Regions from separate parts of the Lysinibacillus sp. FSL K6-1151 genome, predicted to be linked through region 1. Evidence: riboswitches for the same ligand, from Rfam matches in the RefSeq annotation. Region 1 holds a riboswitch; each other region holds the start of a gene.
What was found. Region 1 has a riboswitch for thiamine pyrophosphate ahead of thiT (energy-coupled thiamine transporter ThiT). Riboswitches for the same ligand answer to the same signal wherever they lie in the genome.

Region 1 (6,391 bases):
CATCCATCGCATAGCCAACAAATGCACTTGAGTACGGTAAGCGTTTTACAGCATAAAGTGCAATATGCCCTATTAGATTATTTGTTCCATGCTCAAAAATACCAAAAGTAAATTCTCGTTTTGACTCCATTAAATAGAGACTCTCTTGAATTTTTTTATATTGAGCATCAACTGTATAATATTCAGGTTTTTGTAGTGGCTCGTATACAGACCAAAAGTATTTATTGCGGCTTACGAGACCCGATAAACTTCGTGCATCTTTTTCTTGGAATGTGCGGATGTAGCATTTTTCCCCCTTTATCGTTACCACATTCCCACCCTTTTTTCTTAATAAATTCCAAATTTTAAGCACCATTTCTCCACACTAGCCTTCCAATAAATATCAGTACATTTCTCATTCTCTGTTCACATTGGCTACAATCTAATGATTGTAAACCCTAGTTTTATTTCATTGTATGTAAAAAAAGATGCTGCTACAACTAAAACAGCTCATGTCTTATTGTTACAGCAGCACCATTTTATTATTTTGTTTTTTGTTCTTGCTTTTTCTCATTTATTATTTCTAAACTGGATGAATCAGCATCCTCTAGCTGTCCATTAGCTAATACATTTGTTAGATGAAGACCACGTTTTTGAGCCTCACGTTCAATATGTGCAATTGTTTCTTGAAGCACCTGAACACGCGCATGTTTTTTATCGTCTCCAGCAACTAAAATCCATGGAGCATCCTTTTTATCTGTCTTGTCAAACATTGCATTCGCCGCTTCAATATATTGTGGTGATTTTTCTCGATTCCGCCAATCCTCGTCTGTTAGCTTCCAAGATTTATAAGGGTTTTCTTCACGTTCTTTAAAGCGTTTTAATTGCTCTTCATCTGAAACATGTAGCCAGAACTTAATAATTATGTAATCTCCCGCAGTTAAAATTTTCTCGAAATTATTAATTTCTTCATACGCACGAGACCATTCATCCTTTGTTGCAAAGCCTTCGATACGCTCTACTAGTACACGTCCATACCATGAGCGGTCGAAAATAGCGATTTGTCCATGCTGCGGTAATTTTCTCCAGAATCTTTGTAAATAGTTATAGCGTAATTCATGTGGCTGTGGAGCTGAGATAGGGTGTACCACATAACCGCGCGGATCTACACGTTCAATCAATCGTTTGATTGCGCCACCTTTGCCAGCAGCATCCATTCCTTCAAATACTAAGATTAAACCTATTTTGTTTTTTAGTAAAAACTGCTGTGCATTTAACATTTCATATTGGAGTACTTTTAATTTCTTTTTATACATCTTTTTATCTAGTTCAATGGATAGGTCTAGGTTTTTCAAATTTTGTGCCATGAAACTTCACTCCTTTTGGTTGGATATTCTTATTGTACTAAAGAAATATATGGATGCCTATTGAGATGGTAAATTGTAGATATTACGAGCAAAACAACACGATACATTGTTGAAAGTTTCCGTTATAATAAAAATAGTGACAGTACTATACTTATTTGTCTTTTCCCTATAAAATCTAACACGAAGGGAGAGGAAAACATGCCTCGGTTTATCTTGATGACAATTTCTTATCTTGTCTCACTCATCCTAACCTTTTCATCCTTTTTCGTGAATATCAACGGTCAATCTATGCTAGAAATCGCTAATCGCTTTTCTGTAGTATTTGCACCAGTTAGTGTAAGTCATGTAATTTGGATTCTTATTTATTTTTTACTCGGTTATTGGTTAGTTATGAATATCAAAAAGACAACTATGAAACAGTCTGCGCTTTTTAGCTGCATAAATATATTGCAAGCATTGATGATATACGTATGGCATCATGAGTTATTTATTGTTTCACTTGGCATTACATTACTCTTAGTCTTGTATTTATTTATGTTGTATAATACGTACCCTCTTCATGACAAAGCAATGTCGGGTCGTATTCCTTTCTCCATTTATTTTGCATGGATGACATTTATTTTTATTACGAATATCAGTTTTACGTTAACGGCTTATGGTTGGAACGGCTTTGGTCTTAGTACGCCTCTTTGGGCAGTAATTTTGCTGACATTAGGTGGAGCACTTGCGCTACATATCCGTTTCCATCACTTTGATATTTTGTTTCCTAGTGTTTTTATTTGGGCTTATATAGGAATCGCCTTACATAATGGTTTTGATGAGCTACTTGTCACTACCGCCGCCTTCTTTTTATGTGGTGTTCTCTTTGTTGGTATTTTATTTATTAAAAAAAATCCTGCCTACCAAAAATAAATTGGTAAGCAGGATTTTTCATTTCATTGCATTCTATTCTTCGTCTAATGATGTTAGGATAATCGGTTTATCTTTTGTTACAATGACTGAATGTTCAATTTGAGCTACAAGTGATTTATCAGGTGTAATGAATGTCCAACCATCACCAGCTTCTACAATATGCTCTGCCTTCGCTGAGATAAACGGCTCAACCGCAAGCACCATACCTTCTTTCATAATTGTAGAATCCCATGCATCATAGTAATTTAAAATGTGATTCGGCTCATCATGTAAAGATTGACCTAAGCCATGACCAGTTAAATTCATAATAACAGTTAAGCCATTAGCATTCGCCTCACGTTCAACTGCCTTACCAATTTGATTTAATTTAGACCCAGCCTTTACCTTTGTCATTGCTCGATCAAAGGCGCTTTTGGCAACGCGACATAGCTTTTCTTTGTCCTCATAGCCATCACCAACCACAAATGAAATACCAGTGTCAGCAAAGTAGCCATTTAATGAACCAGAAACATCGATATTTACAATATCCCCCTCTTGAATAACACGTTTTCCGGGGATACCATGCGCCACTTCTTCATTGACACTAATACATGTATACCCTGGGAAATCATATTCTCCCTTTGGACCAGATATCGCGCCAGCCTCTGCAAACATACGGCCAGCAATTTCATCTAGCTCCAATGTTGTAACACCTGGTTTTGTGGCAGCTTTCATCGCTTCACGAATTTCAGCACAAATGCGTCCTATTTTTTTAAAAGCTTCAATCTCTTCTTGCGTTTTTACAATCATGTATAACGTCCCTTTCATCTAATATCTATACTTTAATATAACATAACTTGTTATGCGTATAACGATAAACGCTTTAAATATTGTATGCTTCCTTACTTTGCGAAGTGCGCAAAGAGTTATTTGCGACAAAAAAGCCCCTTCACAAATGTGAGGGGCATGTTTTATGCTTTTCTTTGCATTAATTGTGGAGCAGCTGTGAATAAAAGAACGCCTACAATTGCCGTTAAAATAGTTGCTGGTAGCATATATGTACCATTATAGATGATGGAATAGATCCATGCATTTTGATCGCCAGCATATTCTGCAAAAAATACAGCGCCAGCCATCGTGTGGGCTGCATATCGTAAAAAGCCCGCAAGTACCGTACCTAATATAATGTAAAGTGCCATTTTTGTTTTGTTGGCATTTTTGGCAGCCGCCAACACGGGTCCACGCACAACCGCCGCTAATCCTACAACTGTGAAAGCAACACCATAATCAAGGAATCCTTGTAGCCAGTGCACAATCGTAGCACCAAACATGGTTTGCATTACACCCACGAGTAATCCAGTTGTTAGCCCAGCTACTAAGCCCCAGCGAAATGCTATTAACATAATAGGTACCATGACTAGACTAACAGAGCCACCTTGTGCCCATACTTTAAAGGAAACCTGATCAAGCACAAGACCGATTGCTGCAAATATCGCAATCTCCACAAGCATTAATAGTCTTTTTTTGTCCATATATATTCTCTCCTTTGTTCCGATGTAGGATACAAGAGCAGGAATAGAAATGCGCTGATATGTCTCTTTCTGACACCTTTTTATTCCCTCAAGAATGAAAAAACGATGCCAGGACAGAGCCTCACATCGTACTAGTGTCGGTTTCTATCCACATCCCTACGCAAGCGTTAACTTACAGGTTCAAAGAGTCAAGGCATTACGTGCCCAGTCTCAGCTGACATCATCAGCTCCCCTTGTGGTCGTTACATCTGAATTTATTCGAACATTCTCATTGTACGCAAAGGATAGAAGGATTACAACCTCTTCCATATATTATTTTTTTGAAACTTTGCTGTTTTTCATGCGTAAATATTACAAAAGGAGGTACAACTATGGAGAACCAAAAAATTTTATCTGCCTTTAGTTATTTAAGTATTTTCTTCGCCCCTTTTATCGTCCCATTAATTGTGTACATTATTACGAAAGATAGTGACGTAAAAAGACATTCAATTCGTGCACTTATCTCTCATTTAATTCCTTTTGTTTTCGGCATTCTGTTCTTTATTGTCTTTGTTTTTTCTACATTTAATTTGGATCCAACGTCAGGCAATAATACGATGTTGATTATTTGGTTCGTTTCGTTTGCCATTTATGCCATCGTCTCACTAGGAATTGTAATATGGAATATTATTCAAGCTGTTCGTGTTATTCGTTAATGTTTCATTTTTAAGCGAAACAGGTAGTAGTAATTGTAAAAGGAGCTGTTTTTGAATGAAAGTATCAAATGTTGTGAAAACCGCCGTAAAATTAGCACCTATTGTTATTCCTATCGTGAAAAAAGTAATGGCTGCAAAAAAAGGGACAACACCTACAGCCATTCCTCGAAAAAAATAAACAGCAGGCGTATTCCCTTGTTTTGGAAATACGCCTTTTATTTATTTCACTTCAAAGTGGGTTTGACTATGTCCATTCAATGTTTTTTCTACATGTAAGACCGCTGGCATCGCTGATTTTAATTCAGGCACATGAGAAATCACGCCAATCATACGACCAGAATCCTGTAAAGCAATTAATGTATCAATTGCTTTATTCAAAGATTCCTCATCAAGCGAGCCAAAGCCCTCATCAATAAACATGGTTTCAATATGAATATTCCCTTGGAAGCTTTGAATGACATCTGCCATTCCTAAAGCAAGACTTAAGGAAGCATTAAATTTTTCGCCACCGGATAATGTTTTCACATCACGTAATTGATCCGTATAGGCATCATATACATCAAGCCCAAGCCCACTTTGCTTCGCATGCTTTTCTAGTCTATCAGAACGTCTAAGCTCAAATTGACCATTTGATAAGTGATAAAGACGAATATTAGCGGCATCGGTAATTTGGTCTAAGTAATTAATTTGAATGTATCGCTCAAAGGACAGCTTTTTCGAATTTTGTCCGTTTAATAATCCATAGAGTTCCTTTACTCGACCAGCTTCTTGTTCAAGTAACTGAAGCTCTCTCGCTGTTTCTTCTACTTTTTTTATAAAGCCCTGGCATGCTTGTGCAAAACCATTCATCTGTTGCAAACGTTTAAATGCTTCCTCATACGCTGTACGAAGTTGTTCTACTTTTGCTTCCATCATCACTAAATCTTGCTTCTCTTTCCCTTGAAGATACATAGCCCCTTCAGTTATTTGGATTTTCAGGGTATGTACCTGTAAAGCATAGTCACTGCATACTTTGCGAAGTGCCTCCAATTGGCTCGCACTCCGTTTGGCAGCTGCGTATTCCTCATAGCTGTCAAAGCCGATTTCCTGCATGCTTGCTGAAAATTGCTGCCGCTTTTCATTCATTTTGAGCTGTAATTCCTCAAAAGATTGTTTGGCGATTTCTACAGTTAGTTTTGCATTACTTGTCGCTTCTTTTACGACATGCAAATTTTCTTGACTCTCTTGCCATGTTTTTTGCAAATCCATTTTCTGTTTACTAACATCCGTAAGTTGTTGCTTTAATTGCTGTAATGTTGGTAAATTGGCTGGCATCTGCTTGAGCTGTTCTTCTACAACCGCTTGTAATCTTGTCCATTCTTTCATGTGCTCAGCTAAATATTGCTCTAATTCCATCTGTTTATTTCTAAGCTGCTCTATTCTATCACGTTGATGCTTTAGCTTTAATCGCATATCTGCTAGTTGATGATGGACAACTTTTAAGCTCGCAATCTCTTGCTCCGTCTTGTGTAAAGTAGCGATGAGCTGTGCTTGGTCTTCTTGTTTAATATGCTGTGCTTCTAGCTGCTGATATGTATCTTGAAGAAGCTGTTGCGTAGATGACAAAAGTGCTGCCTTCTTTAGATACATACGCTCGTCTGAAGAAGCCTTCACTCTTAACGTTTCCACTTGAGCAAGTTCAATAACTTCCAGTTGCTCTTTATGTGTTTTCTCGTGAGTCATACTGCCACAAACAGGGCAAGGCTCCCCTTCCTTTAGCTGTTCCGCTAAAATACTAGCCTGACTTGTCAGCCACCGTTGCTGCAATAATAGAAGGGCCTTTTTACTTTCTTGATAGTGAATGTCTGAGGCAGCTACGTCCTGCTGTGCTAACTCTACGGCACTTTTATATTTCTCAGCTTGTTTGACTAAAGCTACCTGTTCACGT
Region 2 (6,391 bases), 1.5 Mb from region 1:
TTCCCTATACTGCTTTTTCTTTTAAAGCCGATAAAAGGCATTGGTGTTTTGCGTGATAATTTGAGCCACTTCCTGTGTCGACAACCCCTTGATGGACGCTATGACCTCAATGGTCGAATGCATCATCCACGGAGATGTACGCTTATTTGTAAACGGTCCTTCAAAAGGCCAAGGACCATCCGTTTCCACCATCATTAGTTCAATGGGATAAGCTTGTATCAACTGTTGAATTTCTTGTTCATACAAACAATCAGGGGTGATCGAAATAAAATAGCCATGCTGAATCATGCGTTTCACCACAGCCTCATCCCCTTTAAACCAATGAAAATGTGCTTGGCGAAGCTGATGTTTGTCAAGTAAATCACAAACGATGCTAGCATCCTCATAGACAGCGTGTAACACTATTGGCTTATCCAATTCCTTTGCCAAGACTATAAAACGCTCTAATAGAGCCACATAAAGTCGGTCATCTATCGTTTGCTCTTGTTTTAAATAATAAGGTAGACCCACCTCACCAATAGCAACCATATCATCCTGATGCGAACGAATCCAATCAAATAAAGCTGTCTCATCATTTGGACTTAGTAAAGGCTGTTCCGGATGAAAGCCAAAAGCAGCCTTTACTTGCTGATAGCTATTCGATAAACGCAACGTTCTTTCACAAGAGGAAAGTTGCATACTAACCGCGATTACAGCTTTCACTTCTTCTAATAAGGAAGGAATTTCCTCATCGGTGTACTGATCCAAATGAATATGCGCATCAATCAACATACATATCACCCTTTTCCTCCTGTAAATACATAAATAATTGTTGCTTTAACGCTGTGAATGCTGCAGAATGTCGAATTTCCTCTTTCCGAGGTCTCTCAAACGGCACGATGATTTCCTTTTTAACCGTCGCAGGACGTTTGCTTAAAACAAGGATCCGATCCGCTAAAAAGAGTGCTTCCTCAATACTATGCGTGACAAATAGTATTGATTTACGATAGGCTTCCCAGATGGATAATAGCCACGCTTGCATTTCCAGTCTGGTGAATTCATCCAGCGCAGAAAATGGTTCATCTAAGCATAAAATAGGCTTATCACTGACCATCGCACGTATAAAAGATACACGCTGTTGCATGCCGCCTGACAATTCGTTTGGATAAGCATGGATAAATGAACCAAGCCCCACCTTTTCAAGCCACTCTATAGCACGTTCAGTATTTGGTTGATGCTGTAATTCCTCTACGAGTGTGACATTCTCTAAAATCGTGCGCCAAGGTAGTAGACAAGGCTGCTGAGGCATATAACCAATCGTTCCTCTTTTTCGCTGAATGTCCTCTTCATTTAATAAAATGGACCCTTGATCAATCGTAGAAACGCCACCAATTAATTGAAAAAGGGTACTCTTACCACTGCCAGAGGGACCAACAATGGCCACAAACTCTCCAGCTTTAACGTCAAAGGATACATCTTCAAGAACTTGCAGGGTATCAAAGGATTTAGCGATGTTTTGAATGCTGAGCATGATAGCCTCTCCCCTTCACCATGAATTTTTCAAGTAAGCGAATACTGCTAAACAACAGTAAGCTTAATAAAACAATCGCAAAAATGGCTACGAATACACGATCAGTGCGGAACGAGGACTGTGCTAGGGTCATATAAACGCCTATTCCTTTTTTTGCACCAAGCCACTCCGCAATAACAGCGCCCATCACACTATACGTCGCAGCAATTTTTACACCTGAAAAAATCGTTGGGTATGCATGAGGCCATTCAAGCTTCCAAAAAGTTTGCGCCTTTGTAGCACCAACCATGGCAAAATAATGCTTTAACTCAGGTGCTGTTTGCCGAAATCCGTCCATTGCCGCAATAACAATGGGGAAAAAGCACACGAGGCAAATAATGATGAGCTTTGGTAATAAACCAAAGCCAAACCAAATAATGAGCAATGGCGCTAAGACAAGAATAGGGATATTTTGCGACATAATTAAAATCGGATAAAACAACTCCCGAATAAATGTAAATCGATGCAAGACAATCGCCACCATTAATCCACAGGCAATACCAATGGCAAGTCCTAATAAGGCTAATTGCATCGTAGCCCAAGCATGTGGTAAAAAGGTTTGATAGGCTTTAAAAGCTTCCAACAAAATACGACTTGGTGCAGGTAATAACCAATGAGGAACTTCAGCCACATGCACAATGAGCTCCCACACGAATAAGAGGAAGGCGATAAAAATAATCGTCCTTCCCTTTTGCAAAGCTTGTTTCATTACTGGTATTTCTCCGTTAATGTATCCATTGTTATACCAGTTGGCTGATATAATATTTTCACTTGTGTAATGACATTGATAGCACCAAGCTCAATCATCTTGTCATTCATTTTTTCAATGATTTGCAGCAACATTGACAGCTCACCTTCCATCGTCGTTTCCAACGGATGTACCTCATATTTCACACCAGCAGCATCTATCACAGCAATCGCCGCATCGACATACGGTATAACATCCTCAAATTTCTCTGTTTTTGGAATGATTTGAACACTGATTAATGAATTCGCCATCTTATTTGGTCTCCTTTTTAGGTAAGAAATCGTTTGTAAAGGCTTGTTTCGCATTAAATTCGCCCTCTAACACGTTGTTGCTAGACATCCATTTTGCATAGTTTTCCCATACAGAAAGCTTTTGCTCTCCCCATTGCTTGGCATCATCCTGATATTTATCAGCTAGCCATTCCTGACTTTTATGCACTAACGCTTGATCTAAATCGGGAGCCGCTTCTATTAAAATATCAGCCGCCTCACTTGGATGTGCTATGGCGTATTCATAGCCCTTCGATGCAGCCGCCACAAACGCTTGAACTAGGTCAGGATTGTCCTGGATCATTTTTTCATTTGTAGCTAGAACAGGTGTATAATAGTCCAGCTGATCACTATAATCTGTTAAGTACAGCATATTAATCTTTTCACCCCGTAGCTCAGCTTCAATACCTGTCCACGCGTAATAAATCCAAGCAAAATCAATATCCTTTTGCATCATCGTGAAAAAATCTAAATCTCCTGCATTGACGATATCTAGTTTATGAATGTCTGCCTTTTCTGTTTGCATCAATGATTGTAGGACAGCTTGCTCTAGTGGAGCCCCCCAACCGCCATAGGTTTTACCTTCGAAATCCTTTGGTGATGTAATACCTTTTGATGCAATAGAAGCAAAGCCAGATGTATTATGTTGAATAATAGCAGCAATGGAGACAAGAGGCACATCTTGCACACGAGCCTGTGTAATCCCTTCCTGATAGCTCACACCAAACTCTGCCTTGCCAGAAGCAACAAGCTGATCGGCTCCTGCCTCCCCAGGCATAATAATGTCAACATCTAAGCCCTGCTCCTCAAAATAACCGAGTTTTTTTGCGACATACAGTCCTGTATGATTTGTATTTGGTGTCCAATCTAAGACCACTGATACTTTTTTCAGCTGATCAGTAGCCTGCTTGTCCTCCTTGTCACTACAGCCCACTAACGTTAAAAGTGCAGCCACTAGAATAAATAACCATTTTTTCATGCGAAGTCCTCCTAGTCGATAATGTGAAAGTGTTCATGATTGAATGTTGTCACCAGAAAGAAAGCGTATGCGTTTGGCAAGATATTGCTTGAAAACATAAAAAAACGCCTAGGATTCCTCCCAGACGTATTGCAATCAATCTTCAAAACTTTGCTTTTTTGAATAGATGTTCCCTACGCTGGTACGAGCCAAATCAGGTTCAAAGGGTCAGCGTCTATCGGACACAATCTCAGCTAGCAACTACTAGCCCCCCTACATTCTTGTGCTATGAACTTTTCGTTGATTATTATACCCATAGTTACGCTAAAATGACAAGATGCTATTTTTGACTAACGACTGCTCTCGTAAAAAAACCCAGCACTCCTAAGAGACTGGGCTTATCATTAGCTTAGTTTCTGTTCTTTTTTAGCCGTTAAAACATGGGAAATAGCCCCATCTGTTGCAATATCCACTTTAAACGAACCGTTGGAATGGCGATCAGCACGCGTCAATGTTTGGACATCAATGAGCTCTTGTACACCTTTTTCCGTTTCAATCACTATTTGCTCCTCATTCGTTGCTTGAATAACTGCCACAATACGGTGAGGATTTGCTTTTAATTCTGTTAATACTTTTAGACCACGTTTTGCACGACTTGCCACTTCAACTTCTGCAACATTCATTTTCTTCACGGCTCCACGCTGTGTGACGATTACCACATATTGTGTAGCATCAGGCTGTAGCACATTGACACCGACTAAGGCTTCTCCATCCTTTAGCGTGATGCCTTTGACACCGCCTGTTTTCACCCCTGTAACTGGTAATTCTTCCAGTGGGAAACGAATCGCATAGGCTGTATCCGTTGTTAACATCAGTTCCACATCATCTGTCACAAACGATGCAAAGATCATCGCATCGCCCGCTTTAACATTCATTGTTTTTATTGGCTTCGAATAACGCGTCACCGCATAATCTGCCAGTGGGGAGCGTTTAATTTGACCATCTTTTGTAGCTGTTAAAATATACGTATTTGGCTGTTCGAATGTTTCAAAGCCATACACTGCAATAATAGACTCATCTTCCCCTGTTGGCACAATACTTGAAATATGCTGTCCAAGATCCTTCCAGCGAATATCAGGTAGCTCATGAACAGGCTGGTAAATATAATTGCCTCGATTTGTGAACAGTAACAGATGATGCTGTGTATTTAAGGTTGCTTCATACAATAAGTAATCCGAATCCTTCATCGCAAAATCCTGACCATTGGAAGCGGCATGTGAACGTGTGGATGTACGTTTAATATAGCCATCCTTTGTCACCGTCACCACAACCTCTTCACTTGGCACAAGGACATCTAGCGTAATTTTAATTTCTTCTATTTCCTGCTCAATTTTCGAGCGACGTGGCTCTGTGAAGCGTTTCTTAATCTCTAGTAACTCTTGTTTAATGACACGTACAAGCTTGGCTTCACTTTGTAAAATTCCTTCTAGCTTCGCAATCAACTTATTTAACTCGTCTTGTTCTTGACGAAGCTCTGTAATGTCTGTATTCGTTAAACGATATAATTGTAAGCTAACGATCGCCTCGGCTTGTACCTCTGTAAAATCAAACTTCGCTTGTAAATTAAGCTTCGCATCCTTCTTATCGTTAGAAGAACGGATTGTCGCAATCACTTCATCTAAAATGGAGAGTGCTTTAATTAACCCTTCTACAATATGAGAACGATCCTTTGCCTTTTGTAAATCATAAATCGAACGGTTCGTCACCACTTCTTTTTGATGCGCAATATAGGCATCTAGCAATAATGGCAATGTCATCATCGTTGGACGACGATTATGAATAGCAATCATATTAAAATTATAAGCTACCTGTAAATCTGTTGTTTTAAATAGGTATTGTAAGATTCCTTTTCCCGGAACATCTTTTTTCAGCTCAATTACAACACGTAAGCCTGTACGGTCTGATTCATCTCGGATTTCCGCAATACCCTCTAAACGTTTATCTACACGTTGCTCATCAATTTTTTTCACAAGATTCGCTTTATTCACATCATATGGTAATTCCGTGATGACAATTTGCTCTTTGCCACCCTTGATCGGTTCTACTACGGCTTGCGCACGGACAATGATTTTACCTCGACCTGTTTCATAAGCCTTTTTGATGCCATCTACCCCTTGGATAATCCCACCTGTCGGGAAATCCGGCCCTTTAATCACAGTCATTAATTCATCTACTGTCACGTTCGGCTTGTCTAAGCGCATTAACACAGCATCTAGCACTTCATCTAGCGCATGCGGGGGAATATCTGTTGCATAGCCAGCCGAAATCCCTGTAGAGCCATTGACTAGTAAGTTTGGAAAACGTGCAGGTAAAACAGTCGGCTCCATATCTTGATCATCAAAGTTTGGTACAAACTCGACCGTTTTCTTGCCAATATCTCGTAGCATTTCACCAGCAATAGCAGACAGTCTCGCCTCTGTATAACGCATCGCAGCTGGAGGATCACCATCAACCGAACCATTGTTACCATGCATCTCAATAAGCATATGACGTGCCTTCCAGTCCTGACTCATACGTACCATTGCTTCATAAACAGAGCTATCACCGTGCGGATGGTAATTACCGATTACGTTCCCGACAGTTTTTGCGGATTTTCGAAACGGTTTATCCTGTGTATTGCCTTCTGTAAACATTGCATATAAAATACGACGCTGTACTGGTTTAAGACCGTCACGTGCATCAGGCAACGCGCGGTCTTGAATAATATATTTACTATAGCGACCAAAACGATCACCCATCACTTCTTCTAGCGGTAAATCTTGAAACTTTTCTGTACTACTCATGCTTGGTCCTCCTCTTGTTGGATG
Region 3 (6,391 bases), 940 kb from region 1:
TATGACAAACGCAAATGATCGTAGCCGTCGTTTTACAACAGCAGGTGGCGCTCCAGTAGTAAGTAACCATGACTCTATGTCAGCAGGTCCACGTGGTCCTCTTTTACTTCAAGATGTATGGTTAGTTGAAAAATTAGCAAATTTTAACCGTGAAGTAATTCCTGAACGTCGTATGCACGCTAAAGGCTCAGGTGCATTTGGTACTTTTACTGTAACGCATGATATTACTCAATATACAAAAGCGAAAATTTTCTCAGAGATTGGCAAGAAAACAGAAATGTTCGCACGTTTCTCAACAGTTGCTGGTGAGCGTGGTGCTGCAGATGCTGAGCGCGATATTCGTGGCTTTGCCCTTAAATTCTATACAGAAGAAGGAAACTGGGATCTAGTAGGGAACAATACACCTGTATTCTTCTTCCGCGACCCATTACACTTTACAGATTTAAACCATGTCGTTAAACGTGATCCACGTACAAATATGAAAAACGCTAACTCCAACTGGGATTTCTGGACTCTATTACCTGAAGCGCTTCACCAAGTGACAATTGTAATGTCTGACCGTGGTATTCCAGCTGGTTACCGCAATATGCATGGATTTGGTTCTCATACGTATAGCTTTATCAATGCTGAAAATGAGCGTGTATGGGTTAAATTCCATTTCCGTACAGAGCAAGGTATTAAAAACTTAACAGGTGCTGAAGCTACTGAAGTTATCGGTCAAGATCGTGAATCTTCACAACGTGATCTATATGAAGCTATTGAAAAAGGCGATTTCCCTAAATGGAAAATGTATATTCAGGTTATGACAGAGGAGCAAGCTCGTGAGCTTCCATACAACCCATTTGACTTAACAAAAGTATGGTATAAAAAAGACTTCCCATTAATTCCTGTCGGTGAGTTCGAGTTAAATAAAAATCCGGATAACTACTTTGCAGAAGTTGAACAAGCTGCATTCGCACCATCTAACATTATTCCTGGTATTAGCTTCTCACCAGATAAAATGTTACAAGGTCGTATCTTTGCATACGCAGATGCACAACGCTATCGCCTAGGTGTAAACCACTATATGCTGCCAGTTAACGCACCGAAATGTCCATTCCGTACCTTCCATCGTGATGGTGCAATGCGCTTTGACGGCAACCTCGGTTCTACATTAGGCTATGAACCAAATAGCTATGGTGAATGGGAGCATAACCTAGACCATAAAGAGCCTGAATTACGCATTGATGGTCATGCAGGTATTCACGACTTCCGTGAAGATGATAACAATTACTTTGAGCAACCAGGTAAACTGTTCCGTTTAATGACTACAGAAGAGCAACAACGTCTATTTGAAAATACAGCGAATGATATGGCTTCTGTTGAAGAATTCATCAAACGCCGTCACATCCTTCACTGCTATTTAGCTGACCCAGCATATGGTGAGGGTGTCGCAAAAGCGATGGGTCTTTCGTTAGAAGGTATGGACCTTACAAACCCATATGTAAAACAACCAACTAACGTTTAATAGTCCACTTATTATTGATATCCAAATTCAACTTTTACTCCATGTGAATCTGTCATTCACATGGAGCTTTTTTATGATTAGAAAAGGCTTATGTCTATACTTTGACATAAGCCTTCCTTAGTGTTGAAAAACAAAACAGTCAATTGAAAGGGAGAAATGGATTTCCGTTGCAGGCTACTTGCTTTCCTGTGGGCGAGCGCCGAGCCGCTTCCTCCGCTACCGCTCCGTGCAGGGGCTCGCCTGTCTCGCTCTCCCACGGGAGTCAAGTAGTCTTCCACTCCAACCCACAAAAATGGTACCTTTTTAGCAAAGGTTTTCAAATAAAGTGAAGGTTTTTGCTACTTATTTTATGGAGGATGATTGTCATTCATCACTTCTCCATATTGAAAATAAGAGCCTATCCCCTCTAAGAATACAGATAATGGGCTATTTGATCGCTATACTACTATGAAAAAAAGTAAAGACACTTTGCAGAATGGTTGATTGGAGTGGAGCGAGCGTAAGTGAGTGAAGTGGCTCATCGGACGCCCCCTGGAAAGGGCGCTGGCGGAACGGAAATCAACCTCTCACCTTGCAAATTTGCTTTTTCTGCCGTTGACATCATCTTTTTTCAACAACATGAAAGGCTTATGTCTATACTTTGATATAAGCCTTCCTTCATTATTGATAAATCTGACTCCCCGCTTTTTTAAACTCCTCTGCCTTTTCCTGCATACCTTGATGAATAGCTTCAGTCGTATTTAAATCTTTTTCTTTAGCATAATTACGAATATCCTGTGAGATTCTCATACTACAGAATTTAGGGCCACACATTGAGCAAAAGTGCGCTGTTTTCGCCCCCTCTGCTGGAAGCGTTTCGTCATGATATTCAACCGCACGTTCTGGATCTAATGATAGATTGAATTGATCACGCCAGCGGAATTCAAAGCGTGCTTTTGACAATGCATCATCCCGTTGTTGTGCACCTGGGTGTCCTTTCGCTAAATCAGCTGCATGGGCAGCAATCTTATAAGTAATAACTCCTACTCGAACATCCTCACGATTAGGTAAGCCAAGATGCTCCTTCGGTGTCACATAGCAGAGCATCGCTGTACCAAACCAGCCAATCATCGCTGCACCAATAGCTGAGGTAATATGGTCATATCCTGGCGCAATATCTGTTGTTAATGGGCCCAATGTATAGAAAGGCGCTTCCTTACAAACTTCTAATTGCTTGTCCATATTCTCCTTTATCAAATGCATCGGTACATGACCTGGCCCCTCTACCATCACCTGAACATCATGCTTCCAAGCGATTTGTGTTAATTCACCCAGCGTTTCAAGCTCTGCAAATTGGGCCTCATCATTGGCATCTGCAATGGAACCTGGGCGTAAGCCATCTCCTAAAGAAAAAGCAACATCATATGTCTTCATAATTTCACAGATTTCCTCAAAATGTGTATAAAGGAAATTCTCTTGATGATGAAATAAACACCACTGTGCCATAATTGAACCACCACGTGACACAATGCCTGTTACACGATTTGCTGTAAGAGGTACATAGCGTAAAAGAACACCCGCATGTATCGTGAAATAATCAACCCCCTGCTCTGCTTGCTCAATGAGCGTATCACGATAAACTTCCCACGTTAAATCCTCGGCTATGCCATTTACTTTTTCTAAAGCCTGATAAATGGGCACCGTTCCCACTGGCACTGCAGCATTTCGAATAATCCATTCTCTCGTTGTATGAATATGTTTACCAGTCGAGAGATCCATAATATTATCGGCACCCCAGCGTGTAGCCCATGTCATTTTCTCAACTTCTTCTGCTATTGACGACGACACCGCGGAATTTCCAATGTTTGCATTGATTTTCACATGGAAGTTACGACCAATAATCATCGGCTCTGCCTCAGGGTGATTAATATTAGAAGGCATAATAGCCCGACCTGCTGCAATTTCTGAACGAACAAATTCAGGATCCATGTTTTCACGTATCGCCACAAACTCCATTTCCGGCGTTATCATTCCATTTCGTGCATAGTGAAGCTGTGTTACATTTTTACCCCTTTTTGCACGTAAAGGCTTCCGCTCCAATTCAGGGAAAACATTTTCTTGAATGCGCGGATCATCAACACGACGAAAACCGTTATCCTCAGGTTTAATCGTACGCCCCTCATATTCCTCAACATCTCCTCTTTCTTCTATCCATGCACGTCGCAAAGCAGGCAGACCCTTTGTAATATCAACGTGATAATTCGGATCTGTGTATGGACCACTCGTATCATATACTCGAATAGGGGCATTTTTTTCATCCCCAAAGCTACCAGTCGTTGGGCTTAATGCGATTTCACGCATAGGTACTAAAATATCTGGACGTGATCCTTCCACATACACTTTTTTGCTTCCTTCAAAGCTAGACATAATCGTAATGTTCTTTTCACTAACTACTGACATGAGCTACTTCTCTCCCTTAAATGTAATTTGATAAAAGGACCGAAAATCTAGCTCACTCCAACAAATAAAGAAAGGCCGAATCCAAAATATTTTTTTGGATCCGGCCATGAATGTAAAGGTCTAGTAATTGCACACGACATACGATGCAATAGCTTCTTAACTTTCCCACGCTGGTATGAGCCAGATCAGGTCCAAAGGGTCAAGAAACTTCTAAGCGTCTCCCTCTCAGCCTGACTCATCAGACTCCCCTAGTTAATACTATTTAGTTTGATGCTAGTGTAGCAGATATTTCTAAGAGATGGAAGTTTTCCATTCAATATTTTAAAATTTTCATCCAACTAAGTAAATAATACTTCCGCAAAATAAATCACGATCGTTACTGTTAGACAGCTCACAATGGTTGAAAATAAAACAGTTTGCGCAGCTGTAGCTGATTCCACATCGTATTCTAATGCTAGACTAGAGCTATTGCGAGATGTTGGGAAGGCACTGGCTATAAACAGAGATTGTGCGACAACTCCATCTAACCCCAATACATAAATAATGACCAATGCTACAGCTGGTCCGATAACTAATCTTGTAAAACAGCTAACAAAAACAGTTTTATTAAACATAGATTTGATTTCAAGCTGTGATAATTGTGCGCCTAATGTAATTAAGGCTACAGCAATAAATCCATCTGCGACATGCTCTACAGGTATTTTGATAAACTGCGGTATACCAATATTAAAATAGTTCATAGCGACACCAATAATTAGCGCATGAATAATGGGCATTTTAAAGAAATCTTTGATGATTGTCATACCCGATTTCGTAGAGGAAATTAAATTGTACAAACCATATGTATAAGTTGTCATATTTTGAAATATAACGAGCATGACCTGAATGGCTACACCAATAGGTTGTGTTACAAAAATCATTTGGGCCACTGGAATACCATAATTTCCAGAGTTAATGAGCACAACACTATTTTTAAAGACGGCTGCCTCCGTTTTGGCCAAACCAAGCCCTTTCGCTAAAAAATGACTGAGTATCATTTGACTCCCAATAAAAAGCACAATAAATAACCCGACTTCTCCCAGAACAGACAGCTCTACACGTGTTTCATATAAATTCACAAAAACAGCGGCTGGCATAAAGCAATATGTAATAAGCTGAGACAATGCTTTTAAGTTAAAACGAAATTTCTTTTGTAGTATAGCGCCAAGTACAAGCAACACTAAAATAGGTGCAACAATTTGAAAGAAAATCATTCCGAGATACATCATATTGATGACCCCCTTCCCTTCATTATAGTAGTGCTGAATGGCTAACAGGTCAATGTCTCTTCCCTTCACCATTAAGAAAGACTGCCTATATATTTTAGGCAGCCTTTTTCTTTACGCTAGCTTAAATCGATTTACGACTTCTTGCAGTTCATTTGATATATCATTCATATTTTGAATAGACTCTGCTACTTTTTGTAACTCTGCTTGTTGATCCATTGCAGAAGCACTTACTTGTTCAGCAGAGGCAGCTGTTTCCTCTGAAATAGCAGATATACTTTGAATAGCCATAATTGCTTGATTTTTATGCTCTAACATACTAGATAACTTACTCATTAGTTCACTAATGGAAGCTGCAATTGAACGTGACAAGTCACTGCTATCTTTAAAGGCCATTTGTGTGCTTTGTACGGACTCATTTTGAGAATGCATTAAATCTGCATTCGAAGCAATAACAGCTACTGTCTGTTGGGAATTTTCGAGAATACTTTCTACCGTACTCTTAATAATTTCTGTTTCATTTTTAGATTGCTCTGCTAGCTTTCTTACTTCCTCTGCTACTACCGCAAACCCTTTTCCATGTTCGCCAGCACGAGCTGCCTCAATACTTGCATTTAAAGCTAACAGATTCGTTTGCTCTGTAATGCTTTGAATAGAAGCGATGATTTGATTAATATTGGCAATGTTAGAAGCTAATGATTCCATTTGCTGTTGAATACGCCCATTCATCTCATTTGTTTCTATATTATGTTCACGTAAACTATTAACCTCATGCAATCCCTTTTCTGTCGTTGCACTTGTTTTATGAGATAGCTCATCCATCTCATTGGATAGTGACGTAATGGCATCAATCTGATCAGATAGATCCATCATTCGATAATTGGTTTCTTCAGTATCCTCTGATTGCTTCGATGCACCTTGTGCAATTTCATTGATTGCTACTGAAACCTCTTGACTTGAAGCTACTATTTCATTAAAGACCTCATGCACTTGATTAGAAGATTGGTTCAATAATGTCGTAGAATTTAGCACTGTTTGTATTGCACTATTGGTTTTATCCAGCATATTATTATAAGCCAGTGCAACTGCACCAATCTCATCAGACTTAATATATTTCTCCTCTACTCTTTGTGTTAAATCCCCTTCTGCAGCTGTTTCAATGGATGCACGCAAAAATTGG

Region 2: it holds a riboswitch for thiamine pyrophosphate, as region 1 does, so the genes downstream of both, MHI04_RS11915 (ABC transporter substrate-binding protein) here and thiT (energy-coupled thiamine transporter ThiT) in region 1, are expected to answer to the same signal.
Region 3: it holds a riboswitch for thiamine pyrophosphate, as region 1 does, so the genes downstream of both, thiC (phosphomethylpyrimidine synthase ThiC) here and thiT (energy-coupled thiamine transporter ThiT) in region 1, are expected to answer to the same signal.

The regions. Positions count from the first base shown of each region.
Region 1 is NZ_CP152040.1:3,951,276-3,957,666, forward strand. Features, by position in the region: gene MHI04_RS19150 (GNAT family protein) at 1-355, opposite strand, end outside; gene MHI04_RS19155 (polyphosphate kinase) at 522-1,346, opposite strand; gene MHI04_RS19160 (hypothetical protein) at 1,545-2,258, shown strand; gene map (type I methionyl aminopeptidase) at 2,292-3,047, opposite strand; gene thiT (energy-coupled thiamine transporter ThiT) at 3,209-3,769, opposite strand; TPP riboswitch at 3,906-4,013, opposite strand; gene MHI04_RS19175 (DUF4870 domain-containing protein) at 4,141-4,464, shown strand; gene MHI04_RS19180 (hypothetical protein) at 4,520-4,642, shown strand; gene MHI04_RS19185 (SMC family ATPase) at 4,684-6,391, opposite strand, start outside.
Region 2 is NZ_CP152040.1:2,452,756-2,459,146, forward strand. Features, by position in the region: gene MHI04_RS11895 (TatD family hydrolase) at 22-771, opposite strand; gene MHI04_RS11900 (ABC transporter ATP-binding protein) at 761-1,510, opposite strand; gene MHI04_RS11905 (ABC transporter permease) at 1,485-2,258, opposite strand; gene MHI04_RS11910 (thiamine-binding protein) at 2,258-2,548, opposite strand; gene MHI04_RS11915 (ABC transporter substrate-binding protein) at 2,550-3,545, opposite strand; TPP riboswitch at 3,699-3,809, opposite strand; gene parC (DNA topoisomerase IV subunit A) at 3,929-6,367, opposite strand; gene parE (DNA topoisomerase IV subunit B) at 6,364-6,391, opposite strand, start outside.
Region 3 is NZ_CP152040.1:245,692-252,082, reverse strand. Features, by position in the region: gene MHI04_RS01140 (catalase) at 2-1,507, shown strand; gene thiC (phosphomethylpyrimidine synthase ThiC) at 2,168-3,946, opposite strand; TPP riboswitch at 4,092-4,206, opposite strand; gene MHI04_RS01130 (AEC family transporter) at 4,285-5,214, opposite strand; gene MHI04_RS01125 (methyl-accepting chemotaxis protein) at 5,326-6,391, opposite strand, start outside.